4 regions of the Mesorhizobium robiniae genome follow, and region 4 is predicted to be linked to each of the others. Evidence: riboswitches for the same ligand, from Rfam matches in the RefSeq annotation. Region 4 holds a riboswitch; each other region holds the start of a gene.
The links. Region 4 has a riboswitch for thiamine pyrophosphate ahead of thiB (thiamine ABC transporter substrate binding subunit). Riboswitches for the same ligand answer to the same signal wherever they lie in the genome.
Positions count from the first base shown of each region.

Region 1 (4,859 bases), on a different contig from region 4:
CGAACTTGCCGAGCGCATGCAGCAATCCGGCGGTCGCCGCCAGCACCGGCTGGCCCAGCAGGAACAATGCTACGCCCAGTCCGATCGCGCCGATCCCCGACAGGAAATCGGCGAGGCGGTTAAGCGTGGGATCGGGCACATCGCGCCCGGTCCACGCGCGATGATAGACTTCGCCGCTGCAGAAGAAGACCAACGTCGCCAGCGTCAGCGCCACCGCACTGCTGCTGCCGGCGAAATAGTCGAACAGCGCGGCGGCGCCGCCGGATCCCTGACGGGCGGTGAGCTGGATCGTGACGCCCATCACCAGCCCGAGTGCATTGCCAAGATTGTAGTAGCCGCCAGGACCGGCCATACGCGCCCGGACCGCCGCCGCAAATCGTGAAAGCGCCTCCGCGGTCCGGCCAGAGCCCGCAGTCTTCGGTCTTGCGTCAAGACTCGACGGCTCGAAGGACAAGAGATCGGCGAGCGCCGAGGCTGTGTGCCATTCGGATAGCGCGTCGTCCCGGCGGAATGGCGCGTGATCGTTATCGAGTCGCATCGGATCCTCCGTCATGAAGCCGACGGTTCCGGAGAGCTCGAACCCTCCGGTAATCGGCTTTGATCGACGGACCCAGGTTCTGCGACCCCAGCTTACGGATAGCTTACGGGCGTTTTTGACCACGCTTTAGCAGCGGGCGCGCTCGCACGATGTCGCCTCAGCTAGCTTGCCTTCGGCACGAGGCGCTGCGCCACGTGGTCGGCAATCGTTAGGCTTGAGATCAGCCCGGGGCTCTCGATGCCGAACAATTGATTAGGCTCCTGACGCCGGCGCCGGCGACGATGTAATCGACATGGTCCATGATCAGGCCACCTCAGTCTTGTTGTTATGCCTGATAAGCCGTTCGGGGGTCATGTGCCGGCGACGCGCGTGGACGGCTTCGCGCAGGTTCTCGCGTTCTGCGGCTTCGAAGCTGAAATTCTGCATGTCTGCGTCCATCCGGCAATCCTTGGAAAGGGCTTGACACCCCTACAGGAAACAGCTGCATCAAACAGCATAATGCAAGAGGGGCATACCTGCCGATGCTCCGAAGGCGGCAGGACCTACGTCCCGGCATGCAGGACAGGAGGCATCATGGACGCTCGACCGAATTCTCCCGAAGCTCGCGACATCAGTTACCACATGCACGGCTACACCAATGCCCGCAAGCATGCGGAGGCAGGGCCGCTCGTCATCGAGAAGGGCGACGGCATCTATGTCGAGGATCTCGCCGGCAACCGCTACATCGAGGCGATGGCCGGGCTTTGGAGCGTCGCTGTCGGCTTTTCGGAAAAGCGGCTGGTCGATGCGGCGGTGCGCCAGATGTCCAAGCTGCCTTACTACCACGACTTCGGCTCCAAATCGCATTCGCCGCTGATCGATCTCGCCGAGAGACTGGTGCAGATGGCGCCGGTGCCGATGAGCAAGGCGTATTTCACCAATTCCGGTTCCGAGGCCAACGATACGGCCATGAAGATGATCTGGTACCGGTCGAATGCGCTCGGCCAGCCGGCGCGCAAGAAGATCATCAGCCGCAATCGCGGCTATCACGGCGTCACCATTGCTTCAGCGAGCCTGACCGGCCTGCCCAACAACCACACTTCCTTCGACCTGCCGATCGCCAATGTGCTGCACACGTCGACGCCGCACCATTGGCGCGAGGCGCTGCCGGGCGAAAGCGAAGAGCAGTTTTCAAGCCGGCTTGCCGACGATCTGGAAAGGCTGATCCTGGCCGAGGGACCGGACACCATCGCTGCCTTCTTCGGCGAACCGATCATGGGCGCCGGCGGCGTCATCGTTCCGCCGGCGGGCTATTGGGAGAAGATCCAGACGGTCCTGTCGAAATACGACATCCTGCTCGTCGCCGACGAGGTGATCTGCGGCTTTGGCCGAACCGGCGAGATGTTCGGCTCGCAGACCTTCGGCATCAGGCCCGATATCATGGTGCTGTCGAAGCAGATTTCTTCGTCGTACCTGCCGATCTCGGCCCTGCTGATCAACGAAAAGATTTTTGAGCCGATTGCCGACGAAAGCAATCGCATCGGCACCTTCGGCCACGGCTTCACCGGCGGCGGCCATCCCGTCGCAGCGGCGGTCGCGTTCGAAAACCTGAAGCTGATCGAGGAGCGCGATCTTGTCGGCAATGCGCGCACGGTCGGCGCGCATATGCAGAAACGGTTGCGCAACCTCGCTTCGCACCCGCTTGTCGGCGAGGTACGCGGCGTCGGCCTGATCGCGGCAGTCGAACTGGTCGGCGATAAGGCGAACAAGACCCCGTGGCAGACCGCCGGCGCGCTGGGCGGGCTCGTCAATGGCTTCCTGCAGCAGAACGGCGTCATCTCGCGCAACATGGGCGACGCGCTGGCCTTCTGCCCGCCGCTGATCATCACCGAGCCTCAGGTCGATCAGATGGTCGACGCATTCGAAAGATCGCTCGAAGCCGCCGCCGAACAGGTCGGGTCACAGGGCTGAACAGGCCACCCGAAGGCAGAGGCTGAACGGGCGTTGCGATTGGCACTGGATCGTACTTGAACATCCTTTGCGCCGGTGTTACGTCCACCGATATCGACAGGGGCGCTCCGTATTGCCGGGGCTGAGATGGAAGGTGTCAAGCCTTCGGTCCCTCAAGCTGATCTGGGTAATGCCAGCGGAGCGAGGCGACCATGTTTTCAGGTGCACAGATTTCTCTCTATCCGATGTGCGACGATTTCGTCGGCGTCATCCTCAAAGCTATTTCGGCGATGGATCCTTATCGGCCGAATTTCCGCATCGAGACCGACGACATCTCGACGCTGATCGTCGGCCCGCCCGACCAGCTTTTCCCGGCCATGCGCGATCTGTTCGCATCGGCAGCGGCGAGCGGCGTGCACTGCGTGTTGTCGGCAGCGGTGTCGCGTGGCTGTCCGGGCGAGCCCGACGATCCGATCTGTACGCCGATTTCCGGCAGCAGCCATAATTTGTCCCTGGCCGAGCGCATCGACGCGGCGCGGGCACATGTCGACAGTGCAAAAAAGCTCGGACAAGAAGTCGCCGCGCAGTTCTCGCTCTATCCGCTCGGCGAGGGCCATCACATGGACGAGATCTACGACTGCATCGAGTTTCTCAAGACTTCGGGCGTCTTCGACAGGTCGAAGAATTTCTGCACCAAGCTGAGGGGCGATGCCGGGCCGGTGTTCGCGACGCTGTCGGAAGCCTTCCTTCGCTTCGGCGCGCCGCAAGGCCATGTCGCGCTCGATCTCACCGTGTCGGCGAACAGCCCGAGCCCTCGGTAGGTGTCGATATTCAGCCGGCCCGTAAACGGCCGTTTCCAGACAATGCAAGTTCGCGCTGCCCTGACCCATATCTTCTCCCCGCTTTTCACGGGGAGAAGGTGCCGACGGGCGGATGAGGGCAGCGCCGATTGACAGTAACTAAAGCGCCGCAAACACGCTTTTCACCGCATCGGCCGTCTTGGAGACGACGATGTCGGCCTCTTCACGCGTCAGGCAGAGCGGCGGCGCGAAGCCCAGAATGTCGCCCTGCGGCATGGCGCGACCGATGACGCCGCTTGTGGCAAGAGCGGTCGCGACCTGCGGCCCGATCTTCTGCGAGGCGTCGAAGAATACGCGGTCGTCCCTGTCGGCGACGAACTCGATTGCCGCCAGCATGCCGTCGCCGCGTACCTCGCCGACGTTTTTGTGGCCGCCGACGGCTTTCGCCAGTTCGGCACGGAAATAGGCGCCGGTCTCGCCGGCGTTGGTCACCAGGTCCATCTCGTCGATCAGCTCAAGGTTGGCGACACCAGCGGCAACGCAGATCGGGTGCGCCGAATAGGTCCAGCCGTGGCCGAGCGAGCCGAGCTTGTCGGAGCCCTGCACCAGCACCTGCCAGACCTTGTCCGCGACGATGACGCCCGACAGCGGCGCATAGGCCGAGGTTAGGCCCTTGGCGATGGTGATCAGGTCGGGCTTGATGCCGTAATGGTCGGAGCCGAACATGGTGCCCAGCCGGCCGAAGCCGGTGACCACTTCGTCGGCGACGAGCAGCACGTCGTATTTCTTCAGAACCGCCTGGATTTTTTCCCAATAGAGGGCGGGCGGCGGCACGATGCCGCCGGTGCCGAGGATCGGCTCGCCGATGAAGGCGGCGACCGTGTCCGGGCCTTCGGCCAGGATCATCTCTTCGAGCTTGTCGGCGCAGTATTGCGAGAACTGCTCCTCGCTCATCGAGCGGTCGGCGCGGCGGAAATAGTAGGGCGCCTCGGTGTGCAGGATCGGCGCACGCGGCAGGTCGAAGGCGTTGTGGAACAGGTCGAGCCCGGTTAGCGATCCGGTCATGACGCCGGAGCCGTGATAGCCGCGCCAGCGCGAGATGATCTTCTTCTTCTCCGGCCGGCCGAGCACGTTGTTGTAGTACCAGATCAGCTTGATGTTGGTTTCGTTGGCGTCGGAACCGGAGAGGCCGAAATAGACTCTCGACATGCCTTGCGGCGCCCGGTCGATGATCATCTTGGAAAGCGTGATCGACGCCTCGGTGCCGTGGCCGACATAGGCGTGGTAATAGGCGAGGTTCTTGGCTTGCGCGGCGATGGCATCTGATATCTTCTGGCGGCCATAGCCGACATTGACGCAGTAGAGCCCGGCGAAGGCATCGATGCTCTTCTTGCCATTGTTGTCCCAGACGGTGACGCCTTCGCCCCCGGCCATCACCCGGGTCGGGCTCTCGCCGCGCGCGTGGGTGCCCATATGGGTCGAGGGATGGAAGAAGTGGTCGCGGTCCCAGGCGGCGAGTTCGTTAGACTGGTCGAGCATTTTTCTACTCCTAAGGAAAACGTGTCGGGCGCGGCTTAGGCCACATCCAAGCA
Region 1 covers NZ_JBEPMC010000001.1:399,585-404,443, forward strand. The annotation lists gene ABID19_RS01885 (hypothetical protein) at 1-538, opposite strand, end outside; gene ABID19_RS01890 (hypothetical protein) at 842-976, opposite strand; gene ABID19_RS01895 (aspartate aminotransferase family protein) at 1,112-2,488, shown strand; TPP riboswitch at 2,577-2,689, shown strand; gene ABID19_RS01900 (YkoF family thiamine/hydroxymethylpyrimidine-binding protein) at 2,680-3,288, shown strand; gene ABID19_RS01905 (aspartate aminotransferase family protein) at 3,427-4,806, opposite strand; gene ABID19_RS01910 (NAD-dependent succinate-semialdehyde dehydrogenase) at 4,842-4,859, opposite strand, start outside.
Region 1: it holds a riboswitch for thiamine pyrophosphate, as region 4 does, so the genes downstream of both, ABID19_RS01900 (YkoF family thiamine/hydroxymethylpyrimidine-binding protein) here and thiB (thiamine ABC transporter substrate binding subunit) in region 4, are expected to answer to the same signal.

Region 2 (4,859 bases), on a different contig from region 4:
GCGCAGGATGTCACCCACCATCAGGCCGGCGAACGGAGAGAGCGACCAGATCGGCAACGATCGGAAGCGGTCGAACAAACCCTTGCCGAGGTCAGTCGACAATCCCATGCCCGAATAGACTGCGTTGAACACCACGGTCTGAACCAAGATGCCGGGTAGGAAGAACTGCAGGTATTCACCAGGCGAACCGGCAAGCGCGCCGCCGAAGACAAAGGTGAAGAGCAGCGTGAACATGATCGGAGTCATCACCAGATCAAAGAGCTGCTCCGGCACATGCTTGAATTTCAGCACCGCGCGCCATCCGAAGACGAGTGCGTTGGAAACGGCTGATGGGGTTTTGGGCCGAGCGACCGTTTGCAGCCGCTGCAGGGATGTCGTGTCGATCATGGCCTGTCGTCCTTGCGGCTTTCACCCAAGCCCGGCTGGCCCGTCAGCGCGAAGAAGACCTCCTCGAGGCTGGGCTGGCCCATGGAGAAATCCGACAGCTCGATGCCGCCGGCGACCAGATCGGCCAGCGCCTCGTTGGCGGCCTTCGCCGTGCCGGCAAGGACGGAGAGCTCACCACCTTCGGCGCTGCGTTGGACGGGATGTTCCAGCCGTCGCTCCAGGATGGCCGCCGCCTCGTCCAGCCGCGCAACATCGGCGAGCGCGACATGGAGATAGCCGGAGCCGGTGGCCGCCTTCAATTCGCGGCTGGTACCCTCCGCGATTTTCCTGCCGTGGTCGATGACGGCGATGCGCGCTGCGAGTTGATCGGCCTCTTCGAGATATTGCGTGGTGAGCAGGATGGTGACGCCGGACTCGGCGAGGCCGCGGATCATGCCCCAGACATCCTTGCGGGCGTTGGGATCGAGGCCCGTGGTCGGCTCGTCGAGGAACAGCACGCCCGGCGTGACGACCAGCGACGCGGCTATGTCGAGCCTCCTTCGCATGCCACCCGAATAGTCCCTCACCTGCTTCGTCGCCGCTTCGGACAAGCCGAAAGCCGCAAGCAGGTCGTCCGCACGGGCTTTCGCGGCGCGGCCACGAAAGCCCCAGAGCCGGGCGAGCAGGACGAGGTTCTCCCGACCCGTCAGATCCTCGTCGAGCGAAGCGAACTGCCCGGTCATCGCGATAGCCGCACGGACCTCATGCGGGGCCTGCACGAGGTCGTGCCCCATCACGGTCGCAGAACCGGCGTCGGGGCGCGACAGCGTCGCGAGCATACGCATCAGCGTTGTCTTGCCGGCGCCGTTCGGGCCAAGGATGGCGAAAATCATGCCACGCGGCACGTCGAGATCGATACCATCGACCGCGCGCAGCTTGCCGAAGGTTTTGACGAGGCCGCGGGCAGAAATGGCTGACTGGGCAAGACCCGTGGAGGGCACACCCATGGGAGAAGTATCGTTCATGCAATCATCCGGCAGTCACAGAATGAACGCCAATTTCGGCGTGATGGCTGCGTTGTCAATCCTCTTCAGGCGCACGAGCTTGCCGTCCGGCTTATCATCATGCCAGAGGCCCCGACCGCGCAAGGTGACCTAACCCTCGAGGGTTACGAGCCAGTCAGATCAATATCGGAGAGGCCTATACTCGTCTTGGGCTTCTCACTCGATCACGGCGCAGGCCTGACGATTTCCGGCATCACCGGCAGGCTGGCTTTTATAGTCGTCCTGTCCGCCATGGATCATCAATGCCTTGCCTCGTATCGCCGTTTCTCCACCATCCAACTTGACCATGCTGTTGAAAGCCTGCGCCCGCAAAACGCCGTCGGCGCCGACCCGCTGGTTTGGCATATCGCCTGCGTGCGGGCCTTTTTCAGTGAGATACCCATGTTTGGCATTGGTCGGATTGAAGTGCCCGCCTGCCGACTCATGGCCGGCCTGATGGTCGCACTTTCCGGTTTCATGAACATGGAACGCCACCCATTCACCCGCCGGCAGTCCTGTTACCTCCAACTCTATCAGCACACCCTTGGCCGTCTCGGTCAACGTGGCCGTTCCGTTCTTCTCGCCAGCCATGTTGACGAATTCGGCTTTCGCGGTCGCGGTGTCCTGAGCCGCTGCAGGCATCGCAACCGCCAGAGCCAATCCTGTTGTCGCAAGCAATTTGTTCATAGACTCGGCCTCCGGTTGTCCAAGCGAGCCAAACAACAAAGGGGACTCTTCGTTCCATTTTGGAAGTGAGTTTTTGTCTCCGTCACGGCTGCCGGAGAAACGAAGACAGTGCGTGGAACTCGATAGTCTGCGTGTCATGGGAACTGGAACCTCACGACATTTACACCAATTCGAAAAGTTCCGCGGTTTGCCAGCCTGCCAGCAGTATGATGACACCTCCAACGAGTCTGAGGAGCGTCTTTTCAGCGATCGACTTCACCATCAATCCGGCCATCGGCGCTGCGATCACGCCGCCAAGAACCAAGCCGGCAACGGCGACCAGATTTTCGGTCAGCTCTCCTGCCTCTTCCCAATGGCCCGTCAGCAATGCAAACAAGAAGGTCAGAGACACTGAGAGCGTGATGAGGAACTCGCTGGCATTTACCGTACCAATAACGTAGCGGGGCGTTCCGCCAAAACCGAGAAGGCCCGTCGTTACGATGGGTCCCCATCCGCCACCGCCTGCTGCATCCAGAAAGCCACCACCAAGTCCAAGAGGAGGCACCGCGCCTGCAGGGACCGGGTTACTGGGAATCCGCCGGAATGAACGGAACAGGAGCCAAGCTCCGACGAGCGCAAGATATGTGGTCACATATGGCTTCATGACGGCTCCCTCGAACGAGGTGAGCACAAAAGCGCCGAGAACGCCGCCGAGCACGCCAAATGGCATCAGCCGCCAGAAGAGCTTCCAGTCAATGTTACGGTGATAGAGATGAGCCGAACCTGAGGCTGCGGTGGTAAACAGCTCAGCTGCGTGAACTGACGCCGAAGCGTGCGCAGGAGACACACCAAACCCCAGTAGTGTCGTCGAGGAAACCACCCCATAGGCCATGCCGAGAGCCCCGTCTACAGCTTGGGCTACAAACCCCACGATCGCAAAAAGAATGAATTCTTGCATTTGGCTCTCCGAGGCGCGGGTCGCAATTGGCGATAGAGAAACCCGTTGCCTACAACGTATGCAATTATATCTTCACGCTTCCACAATTCATCAAACGCGCGGCATCGATAATGGTGGCGACGAACGGAAAACATCCGCTCGACCGACGCCTGTTCCCAAATCTCGACAGGATGCCGGCTTTTCTGTTTTGCTCAAATGTCCCTGACGGCACCTCAAACTCCCACCCTGAAGTTTCACGCTAGACGCAGACTTGCACCCCCACGCTTTATCTGTTTAATTGCCGCCATCCACAGGGGTGCTCCGTATCGTCGGGGCTGAGAGATGGGCTGCAAGCCCGTAAACCCTAGAGCTGATCTGGATAATACCAGCGGAGCGAGGCGGGCGATGTTTTCTGGCGCACAGATCTTTCTTTTTCCGATGTCCGGCGATTTCGTCGGCCCGCTCGAGGGCCATGTCACGATCGCGGTCTCGGCCAACAGCCCGACCCCGCGCTGATCTCTCGCGCCGGAGGTCCCGCATGTCCCAGCCCTTCTGCGCCGCACCGCGAATCGCGGTCTTGTTCGCCAAGGTTGGACCGGCCTTACTATCGGCCGGCACGCTGGTTTTGGCTTGGGAGCTCTATGCGCGTATCTCGGGCATCTCGCCCACCACGTTGCCGGCGCCGTCACGAGTCCTCGCCCAGGTCATCCAGCAGCGCCAGGCGCTATTCGACAACACCATACCGACGATCAGCGCCACATTAGCGGGTTTCGCCTGCTCGCTGGCCGTTGCCTTCATCCTTTCGGTGCTGATCGATTTCTTCAAGCCGCTGCGCCGCGCCCTGTTCCCGGTGTTCATCATCAGCCAGACCCTGCCGCTGGTGGCGATCGCCCCGCTGGTCGTTCTCTGGTTCGGCTTCGGGCTGACGCCGAAGATCATGCTGGTCGCGCTCGTGACTTTCTTCCCCATGCTGGTCGCGCTGGTGCAGGGTTATGAATCGACCGATCGGGATATCTCGGCGCTTCTAAGTTCGATGGGCGCTTCGCGCATGCGCATTTTTTTGCTGGCCCGCCTGCCCTCCTCGCTGCCCTATTTCTTCGCCGGACTGCGCATCTCGATCACCTATGCAGTGGTGGGCGCCATCTTCGCGGAATATGCCGGCGCGGCCAAAGGGCTCGGCATCTACATGCTCAACGCCAAGAACAATTTCCGGCCCGATCTCGTGCTCGCGGCTGTGCTGGTCAGCGCCTTGCTCACGCTGGCCCTGTTTGCCGCGACTGTGCTGATCCAGCGCGCCGCCATGCCATGGGAGCGGCTCGATACCGCACGAAAACCATGAGCAGGCGGCTGGAACTGCGCGAAGTCAGCAAGAGTCTTGGCGATATCGACGTGCTTGCCGGCATCACCCTGCATGTCGAGGCGGGCGAATTCGTTTCAATCCTCGGGCCCTCCGGAGCCGGCAAATCCACGATCTTCAGGTTGCTGACGGGCGATTTCGAAGGCCACGGCGGCGATGTCAACTTCGACGGCCGGCCACTTGCCGAAGCGCGACGACCGTTTGCCTTCATGCCGCAGCGCGACGCCCTGATGCCCTGGCGCACGGTTATCGACAACACCGCGCTCGGACTTGAAGTGCAGGGCATGTCCCGCAAGGCGGCCCGCAGCAAAGTAGCACCGCTCTTCGGGGAATTCGGCCTTGCGGGCTTCGAGCACAAGTATCCCGCACAGCTCTCGGGCGGAATGCGCCAGCGCGCCGCGCTGCTGCGCACCGTCGTGCAGGACCGCGCCATGCTGTTGCTCGACGAACCGTTCGGCGCACTCGATGCCCTCACGCGCACCGGCATGCA
Region 2 covers NZ_JBEPMC010000008.1:121,167-126,025, reverse strand. The annotation lists gene ABID19_RS22195 (ABC transporter permease) at 1-387, opposite strand, end outside; gene ABID19_RS22190 (ATP-binding cassette domain-containing protein) at 384-1,391, opposite strand; gene ABID19_RS22185 (superoxide dismutase family protein) at 1,587-2,096, opposite strand; gene ABID19_RS22180 (sulfite exporter TauE/SafE family protein) at 2,257-3,033, opposite strand; TPP riboswitch at 3,315-3,427, shown strand; gene ABID19_RS22175 (ABC transporter permease) at 3,551-4,351, shown strand; gene ABID19_RS22170 (ABC transporter ATP-binding protein) at 4,348-4,859, shown strand, end outside.
Region 2: it holds a riboswitch for thiamine pyrophosphate, as region 4 does, so the genes downstream of both, ABID19_RS22175 (ABC transporter permease) here and thiB (thiamine ABC transporter substrate binding subunit) in region 4, are expected to answer to the same signal.

Region 3 (4,859 bases), on a different contig from region 4:
CCACCGGGCCCAGACCGGCGGGATGCGCGTTGACATAGATGGAATAGAGCGACGTCTGGGCAGTGATGTAGAGGCGGTTGCGCTTCGGACCGCCGAAGCACAGGTTGGAGACGATTTCGGGAACCAGGATACGCCCGATCAGCGTCCCGTCCGGAGAGTAGACGCGAACCGCATCGGCGCTGGAGGCCCAGATGTTGCCATCGCGATCGACGCGGAACCCGTCGAAGAATCCTGCTTCGCATTCGGCCAGGGTACCGCGCGGGCGCAGAGAGCGGCCGTCCTCGGCGACATCGTAGATCTTGATCGCGCGCGGCAGCCCCTGAACATGGCTTGCGCCGGTATCCGACACATACAGGATGCTCTCGTCTGGTGAGAAAGCCAGGCCGTTGGGCTGAATCAGATCGGTGATGACGGCGCTCACCGCTCCCGATGCCTCGTCGAACCGGTAGACATGGGAGCCGCCGATCTCTGGTCTGGCAATCATGCCTTGGTAGTGGCTATCGATGCCGTAGACAGGGTCGGTGAACCAGATCGTTCCGTCGGATTTTACCACCACATCGTTCGGCGAATTGAGCCGCTTGCCGTTGACGGTTTCGATGAGGGAGCGCCAATGCCCATCATGCTCGAGCCGGGAAATGCGTCGAGCGCTATGCTCGCAAGCCACGACGCGGCCTTCCGCATCGAGCGTATGGCCGTTCTGGCTGTTGCAGTGCGTCTCGAAGACGCTAACGGAGCCATCGCCTTCGTCGTAGCGCAGCAGCCGGTCATTAGGGATGTCCGACCACAGCAAATGCCTTGCGGCCGGGATATAGACCGGTCCTTCCGCCCAACGGCTACCAGTCCACAGCCGTTCGAGCTTGGCATGCCCGATCGTCAACTTTTGGAACCGATCGTCCAGAATCTCGTAATCGCTCATATCATAATCCAGGATGTGTTCTATTGGTCACTTCGAAGGTTGCGCAGGGGCCCAGCCTTGCGGGCGACGGCGCGCTTGCGCTGGGCGTAGCCAGCGATGCCGATGGCGACGAGCAGCCCCACGCCGTTGAACAGGGGGCGACAAGGAACGAGCCCGCCAAACTGCTGGCTGCAGGAAATGTGCCAACGGCAACGATGATGATGCCGTTCATCGTGCCCAGACATTGACGCGCCCGGGCTTGATGGTGGTCGAGCCAAGAAAGGCCCCGACGGCAAAGCCGCCATTTCGCCGCGGGTTTCGATCGATTGGCCGGCCAACGATCATTTCCACCAGGTCATCCGCCCTGGTGTCAGCGACCTTCTTCTGGTTGACCAGCCTGCCGTCGCGCAGCACGGCGACGCGGTCGGCGATGCGGAAGATATCGTCGAGACGATGCGAGACATAAATCATGCCACGCCGCGCTGCTCGAGCGGGCGGCTGGCGTCGAGAACGCGCTCGACCTTCATCGGCAGGAAAGTTGGCCGACAGTGATTGAACTCTCGCTCTACGCGCCAGCCTACGTTGAGGGGAGGAACTATGCCCATAACGAACCCTGTTGGGTCTATCATATTGTCTACTTTCCTTCATTTCAGCCATGCGGGTCGTACAAGGAAGCCTTCACTGCCTTGTACCCGAGCAAGCCAAAATTCGTGCCACTTTGACCGGCTCTTTCGGACTGGCCGTCGGGCAGCGAGGATATTGAACTGCTCGGCGATCAACAGACTGCGATTGTAGGCATACCGCCCTGTCGCTTGCGCATCATGTGGGTCATCTAGATTCCAGAGAGGATTACCACGGCGCTCGCCCGCGACTTAGGCCGTGTGGACTCATTAGACCCTACAGGAGTTCGCCATCGCGGAACGCATGGACGATGGTACTCAAGTCGCTTCATGCAGGCGTCGCAATGCGATGCAAAATTGGCGATGCCGAAGGGCTCGATCCTCCCGATTTCGGTGTTCCCCTTTGACCTCCCAAGGCCCGGCTTATACCGGGCTTCTGGCCAGATGTGGCGCAGGTAGCCAAGCCGGAGTTCCTCGGCCGGGATGCGCGTTGGCGCCTCAAGTGGACCCATCCATTTACAGATGGCAATGGGCGTACTTCAAGATCTGTATCTTACGCTCTCCTAAGCATGAAGCTTGGGTATGTTCTACCGGCGCCCGACGATCCCAGAGCAGATCGGGGAAGATAATACCCGCTACATAGATGCGCTCGCTGCCGTTGATGGAGCGGAAGACGTTGGTGGATGGAGTGGATGATCCGCCATGCTTGCAAATCAGCTTATGTCCGTGATCGACGCTGCCGGACCAATTAGACGACTGAGACACTGCCCCCGGGCCGAACGCGCTTGACAACATGGCGCCAGCCAGTTCAATTCAGCGCATTCACCAGGGGAGTCCCGGCAAGGGGCTGAGATACTGCTGGCTTTCGCGGCGCAGTGACCCGTTGAACCTGATCCAGTTCATACTGGCGTAGGGACGGTGCAAGCGCTTTGCGGGAGTTGACGCCCGAAGACCTGTTTCGGAAGGCCAACCAAAGCGTCTTTTCATCCTTCCGGCACAGAACTGGGTCTCCAATGCAATGAGCAACGGAGCCTCAAGATGAATGCCCTCACCCCCACCGTGTCGACGGGACCACTGCCCGCCTCACGGAAGATCCACAAGCCCGGCGTCCTCCATCCGCAGATCAGGGTGCCGCTGCGCGAAATCACCGTCCATCCGACGGCGGGCGAACCGCCCGTCACCGTCTACGATCCGTCCGGCCCCTATACGGACCAGACTGTCGAAACCAGCATCGAAAAAGGCCTTGCCCGACTTCGCCAGGAATGGATTACGGCGCGAGGCGATGTCGAAGCCTATGATGGCCGCCATGTCCGGCCCGAAGACAATGGATTCGCGGTGGGCGAGCGCCTGACTCCGGAATTTCCCGTTTGCAACCGGCCGCTCAGGGCCAAGGCCGGCAAGGCGGTGACACAGCTTGCCTACGCGCGCGCCGGCATCATCACGCCCGAGATGGAGTTCGTCGCCATCCGCGAGAACCTTGGACGCGAGATTTTACGCGGCAAGCTGCAACGCGACGGTGAAAGCTTCGGCGCATCGATACCGGATTTCGTCACGCCCGAATTCGTGCGTGACGAGGTGGCGCGCGGCCGCGCAATCATTCCCGCCAACATCAACCACCCGGAGAGCGAACCGATGATTATCGGTCGCAATTTCCTGGTCAAGATCAACGCCAACATCGGTAACTCGGCCGTCACCTCCTCGATGGCCGAAGAGGTCGAAAAAATGGTCTGGGCGATCCGCTGGGGCGCCGATACGGTGATGGACCTGTCCACCGGCCGCAACATCCACAACATCCGCGATTGGATCGTGCGCAACTCGCCGGTGCCGATCGGCACGGTGCCGCTCTATCAGGCGCTCGAGAAGGTCGGCGGCATCGCCGAGGACCTGACCTGGGAGGTGTACCGCGACACGCTGATCGAACAGGCCGAACAGGGTGTCGACTATTTCACCATCCATGCCGGCGTGCGGCTGCACTACATCCCGCTGACCGTCGACCGGGTCACGGGTATCGTCTCGCGCGGTGGGTCGATCATGGCCAAATGGTGCCTGCACCATCACCGGGAAAGCTTTCTCTACGAGCATTTTGCGGAAATCTGCGACATCTGCCGTGCCTATGACGTCTCCTTCTCGCTCGGCGATGGTCTTCGTCCCGGCTCGATCGCAGACGCTAATGACGCGGCGCAATTTGCCGAACTGGAAACGCTCGGCGAACTGACGCAGATCGCCTGGGCAAAGGATTGCCAGGTGATGATCGAGGGTCCCGGCCACGTGCCGATGCACAAGATCAAGGAGAACATGGACAAGCAGCTCGCTGTCTGCGGTGAAGCCCCCTTCTATACGCTGGGGCCGCTGACGACCGACATCGCGCCGGGCTATGACCACATCACCTCAGGCATCGGCGCTGCCATGATCGGTTGGTTCGGCACCGCCATGCTCTGCTACGTCACGCCCAAGGAACATCTCGGCCTTCCCGATCGCAACGACGTCAAGATTGGCGTGATCACCTACAAGATCGCAGCCCATGCCGCCGATCTGGCGAAGGGGCATCCGGCGGCGAAAATCAGGGATGATGCCCTTTCCCGCGCGCGCTTCGAGTTCCGCTGGGAGGATCAGTTCAACCTGTCGCTCGACCCCGAAACGGCGCGGTCCTTCCACGACCAGACCTTGCCCAAGGAGGCGCACAAGGTGGCGCATTTCTGCTCGATGTGCGGACCGAAATTCTGCTCCATGCGCATCTCCCACGACATCCGCGCCGAGGCACAGAAAGAGGGCATGGCGGCAATGGCGGCGAAATACCGCGAGGGTGGCGATCTCTACATGGCGGCTGACGAGACCGGCGTACCGCTCATGCCAGAGGCGCCGGAACCGTCATGAGGGTGCTTGTCAAAGGGGCCGGCGTCGCCGGCCTCACCGCCGCCTTCGAGTTCGCCACTCGCGGCGTGTCGGTGACCGTTACCGAGACCAGGCAGACCCTTGGCGGCAATGCATCGTGGTTCGCCGGCGGCATGCTGGCGCCATGGTGCGAGCGTGAAAGCGCCGAGCAGCCGGTGCTGGACCTCGGACGCAACGCCGCCGACTGGTGGGATGCGGTACTGCCGGGTCAGGTGACACGGGCCGGAACACTGGTCGTGGCCATGCCGCGTGATGCCGGTGAGCTTGACCGGTTCGCCAGCCGCACGTCAGGGCATCGGCGTGTCGATGAAGATGAAATTGCGATCCTGGAGCCCGACCTCGCCGGCCGCTTCCGGCGCGGATTGTTGTTCCCCGATGAGGCTCATCTCGACCCGCGCCAGGCGATGGCAGCACTTCATGACAGACTCGCGGCCATGGGTGTCAAGTTCCGC
Region 3 covers NZ_JBEPMC010000019.1:102,989-107,847, forward strand. The annotation lists gene ABID19_RS32775 (SMP-30/gluconolactonase/LRE family protein) at 1-916, opposite strand, end outside; partial or broken gene ABID19_RS32780 (ABC transporter permease) at 937-1,186, opposite strand; partial or broken gene ABID19_RS34420 (sugar ABC transporter ATP-binding protein) at 1,217-1,477, opposite strand; gene ABID19_RS32785 (Fic family protein) at 1,962-2,144, shown strand; TPP riboswitch at 2,333-2,449, shown strand; gene thiC (phosphomethylpyrimidine synthase ThiC) at 2,554-4,389, shown strand; gene thiO (glycine oxidase ThiO) at 4,386-4,859, shown strand, end outside.
Region 3: it holds a riboswitch for thiamine pyrophosphate, as region 4 does, so the genes downstream of both, thiC (phosphomethylpyrimidine synthase ThiC) here and thiB (thiamine ABC transporter substrate binding subunit) in region 4, are expected to answer to the same signal.

Region 4 (4,859 bases):
CGCTGCGTCGCCATTTTCAGGCTTTGTTCGCGACCTGCGGTCATCGAGCTTGGTGCCACCGCGTTGCGCCAGCATGTCCGAATAGCCGCCGGCATACTCGATCCAGCGGCCGTCGCCATCAGGTGCGATCAGGCTGGTCACGGTGCGGTCGAGGAAATCGCGGTCGTGGCTGACCAGGATGACGGTACCCGCAAAACCGGCGACCAGTTCCTGCAGCAGTTCCAGCGTCTCCATGTCAAGATCGTTGGTCGGCTCGTCGAGCACCAGAAGGTTTGCCGGCCGTGCCAGCACGCGGGCCAGCAACAGCCGCGCCCGCTCGCCGCCCGAAAGCTCGCGCACCGGCGTGCGCGCCTGTTCCGGCTTGAACAGGAAATCCTTCATGTAGGAGACGACGTGGCGCTGCTCGCCATTGATGACGAGGTTCTCGCCGCGCCCGTCGGTGAGGTATTGCGCCAGTGTCTCTTGCTGATCGACCGCCTCGCGCTTCTGGTCGAGTGTGGCGATCTCCAGATTGGTGCCGAGCCGCACCGAGCCCGAGTCCGGCTTCAATTCGCCGGTCAGCATCTTCAAGAGCGTCGTCTTGCCGGCGCCGTTCGGCCCGACCAGGCCGACACGGTCGCCGCGCTGGATGCGGGTCGAGAAGCCCTTCACCACGGTGAGGTCGCCAAAACTTTTCTCGATGTTCTTGGCCTCGATGACCAGCTTGCCGGATTCGGCGGCGTCGCTTGCCACCATGGTCGCCGCGCCCTCGGCGCCGCGATGGCCGCGAAAGCGCTGGCGCATGGTCTGCAACTCGCCGAGCCGGCGCATGTTGCGCTTGCGCCTTGCCGTCACACCATAGCGCAGCCAGTGCTCTTCGCGCACGATCTGGCGGCCGAGCTTGTGCTGCTCGCGCTCTTCCTCTTCCAGCACGGTGTCACGCCATTCCTCGAAATGGCCAAAGCCCTTGTCCAGCCGGCGGGTCTGGCCGCGGTCGAGCCAGATGGTGGCGCGCGATACGCGCTCGAGGAAGCGACGGTCGTGCGAGATGACAATCAGCGCCGAAGAGGTGCGGGCAAGCTCCTCCTCCAGCCATTCGATAACCTGGAGGTCAAGATGGTTGGTCGGCTCATCGAGGAGAAGAATGTCGGGCTCCGGCGCCATGACACGGGCAAGGGCGGCGCGCCGCGCTTCGCCGCCAGACAGATCGCCCGGCCGTTCCTCGCCGGACAGGCCAAGGTGCTCCATCAAGTAGGTGGCACGGTAAGGATCGTCAGCGGGTCCGAGCCCCGCCTCGACATAGGCGCGGACGCTGGCGAAACCGTCCATGTCGGGCATTTGCGGCAGGTAGCGCACTGTCGCCGAAGGCTGGCGGAACACCTCGCCATCCTGCGGCTCGATCAATCCCGCAGCGATCTTCAGCAATGTCGACTTGCCCGAACCGTTGCGGCCGACCAAAGCGATCTTGTCGCCCGCCGACGCCGTCAGCTCCGCCCCGTCGAGCAGCGGTGTGCCACCGAAGGTCAGTTTTATCCCGTCGAGATTGAGAAGTGGCGGCGCCATGTCAGCTTTCAGGTAGCGGAAAAGGATGGGCGAGCAACAGCGCGCGGCCGCTGCCCAGCGCGATTTCGAGCCGGCCCTTGACCTCGTTGGAAATGGTCAGCGACGAGCCGAACGCCACTTCGACATGGTTCAGCGGCCATTTGGCGCCGGTAACGGTCAGGCCAGAAAGGTCGGAGAAGCCGAGGATCGAAAACAGCGTGCCGTCGGCGTAGTCGAAGCCGGTCTTTCCGGGAAGCAAGGGAATGCCTTCCTGGGCGCCGCTGGTCAAAAGCACCTCCATGCCTCCCTCAGCCAGTCGGACGCTGAGCGCCAGGTGCAGGAAGGCGTGGTCGGTGCGCTTGCCGCCGAACGCACCGGCGAGCACGAGGCTGGTAGCGCCGCGTTCGAGTGCGGCGGCGATGGCCAGTTCGCCGTCGGTCTTGTCCTTTTCGGCGGGAAAGACCTGGCGGGGCACGGCGGCCAGCACGTCCGGCAAATCCGCCGGCACCGAATCGAAGTCGCCGACCCAGAGTTCGGGCGTCAGGCCAAGCGCCCGGGCGTGGCTCATGCCGGCGTCGGCGGCGATGACACGGGAGCCTTCGACCTGGCGGTCGAGCAGCGGCGTGCGGATAAGATCGCCGCCAAGCAGGATTGTGAATTTGCTCATATGCGTGGCCCTTACCAGCCCTGCTTGCGAAACGGAAGGCCGCGCTCTGGATGCCCGGTAAACTTCCGCTTGCGCAGTACTTGGGGCGGGCCTATGTGTCGAAACGCTCTAACGGGGTGCTGGACGCGATCTTCGCGGACCGGCTGAGAGGCAACGATGCCAACCCGCTGAACCTGATCCGGTTTGTACCGGCGGAGGGATTAGACGTTTCGGACAACCCGACGCCTCAATTCCTTTCAATGCCAACGAAGGAGGCGCCGATGCGCACGCTTTTATACTCTCTTGTTTCGGCAATGCTGCTTGCGGCATCCGTTCTGGCCGGCACCGGGCCGGCATCCGCGCAGGAGAAACTCACCGTCTATACCTATGAGAGCTTCACCGCCGAGTGGGGTCCAGGCCCCGCGGTGAAGAAGGCGTTCGAGGCGGAATGCGGCTGTTCTCTCGAATTCGTCGCGGTCGCCGACGGCGTCGCACTGCTCAACCGCGTCAGACTGGAAGGGGCCGCGACCAAGGCCGATATCGTGCTCGGCCTCGATACCAATCTGACGGTGGAAGCCAAGGCCACGGGCCTGTTTTCGCCGCATGGTGCCGTGATCGACGTCAATGTGCCGGGCGGCTGGAGCGACGATATTTTCGTGCCGTTCGACTATGGTTATTTTGCCTTCGTCTACGACACCGAAAAGCTGAAGACCCCGCCGAAAAGCCTGAAGGAATTGGTCGAGGGCGATGCCGATGAGAAGATCGTCATCCAGGATCCGCGCACCTCGACGCCAGGTCTCGGCCTGCTGCTGTGGGTGAGGTCGGTCTATGGCGACAAGGCGCCGGAAGCCTGGGCCAAGCTCAGGGCAAAGGTGCTCACCGTGACGCCGGGCTGGAGCGAGGCCTATGGCCTATTTACCAAGGGCGAGGCGCCGATGGTGCTGTCCTACACCACCTCGCCGGCCTATCACATGATCGCTGAGAACACCGAACGCTATCAGGCTGCCCCCTTCGAGGAGGGCGAATATCTGCAGATCGAGGTCGCCGGCATCACCACGTCGGGCGCGAAGAACCCGCTGGCGCAAAAGTTCCTGACCTTCATGACCGGGCCGAAATTCCAGAATGTCATCCCCGAGACGAACTGGATGTTCCCGGCCGGGAAAACCGACAAGCCACTCAACCCGGCTTTCGACAAATTGGTCAAGCCCACCAAGACCTTGCTGTTCAGCCCCGAAGAGGTCGCCGCCAACCGCAAGGCCTGGGTCGACGAATGGCTGTCGGTGATGAGCAAGTAGCTTCTGATTGACGATGATCACTCTACGGCGCCCCCCTTTGTCCTGCCCTCTTTGCCACCACTTGGCATCTCCCCCACAAGGGGGGAGATCGGCCGTCATGCCGGCTTTCGCCAATCTCCGACATTGCCGGAATGAGCGGAGCGCTGAACCTGCCAATCTCCCCCCTCGTGGGGGAGATGCCAAGTGGTGGCAAAGAGGGCAGGACAGAGGGGGGCGCGAAGGAACGCAATCCTCGCTAAGAATCTCGAATCTGGTGGTCTAGCGTGCAACGCGCGCCATCATCGGATTCCCGCGTCACAGCCGGCACCCTCGCGCTCGCCGCCATCGCATTGCTGATCGGTGGTGCGTTTGCCGGTCTCGTCGTCGAAGGCGTGCGCGACCCGTCCGGCGCCGCCTTGGCCTTTGATTCCTACCTCTTCCGCATCGCCCGTTTCACCCTGTGGCAGGCGCTTCTCTCGACGCTGCTTTCCGTCGTGCCGGCGTTGTTTGTTGCGCGGGCGCTGTCGAGGCATCCGCGTTTCTTCGGCCGCGGCTTCATCCTGCAGCTCTTCGCCGTGCCGCTTGCGCTGCCGGCTATCGTCGCAGCGCTCGGCATTCTGGCCCTCTATGGCCGTGCCGGCTATTTCGCCGGTGTGCTCAGCGCGATTGGCGGTCAGGGCTGGCCGGGCATCTACGGCCTGTCCGGCATCCTCGTCGCCCATGTCTTCTTCAACCTGCCGCTGGCCACGCGGCTGTTCCTTGAGGCGCTGAGTACCGTGCCGGTCGACCAGTGGCGACTGGCGAGCCAGCTCGGCATGGGCGCCAGACCCGCCTTCCGGCTGATCGAATGGCCGACGCTGCGCGCGGCACTGCCGGGGGTCGCCGGGCTTGTCTTCATGCTTTGCGTCACATCCTTCACCATCGTGCTCACGCTGGGCGGCGGGCCGCGCGCGACGACACTGGAGGTCGCCATCTACCAGGCGCTGCGTTTCGATTTCGATCCCGCCCGCGCCGTCACGCTGACGCTGCTGCAGATCGCGTTGACCTTCGTCGTGGTGCTGGCACTGATGCGGCTTGGCGCCAACACCGTCGGCGATGCCAACCTGCCGGTGGCGCAGCGCCGGTATCTTTCGGCCGGCCTTCCCGAGACCGTGCTGAACACAACATTGATCGTTCTGGCGTTGCTGTTCGTCGCCGGACCGATGGCGGCCACGGTGATGTCGGGCCTTGGCGCCGATCTCGGCCGGCTGGCGGGCGAGAGCGCGGTGCGGCAAGCGACGCTGACCAGCGCCGTGCTCGCTTTGCTGGCGGCGCTGCTTTCAGTCGCGCTGTCGCTGTCGCTCGTCATGGCGCGAAGGGCGCTGGCCTTGAAGCGCAGCGCCGGCGCCAAGACGCTGCTCGAACATGCCACCGATACC
Region 4 covers NZ_JBEPMC010000007.1:194,506-199,364, forward strand. The annotation lists gene ABID19_RS20505 (ABC-F family ATP-binding cassette domain-containing protein) at 1-1,542, opposite strand, end outside; gene ABID19_RS20510 (thiamine diphosphokinase) at 1,544-2,188, opposite strand; TPP riboswitch at 2,291-2,405, shown strand; gene thiB (thiamine ABC transporter substrate binding subunit) at 2,449-3,462, shown strand; gene thiP (thiamine/thiamine pyrophosphate ABC transporter permease) at 3,726-4,859, shown strand, end outside.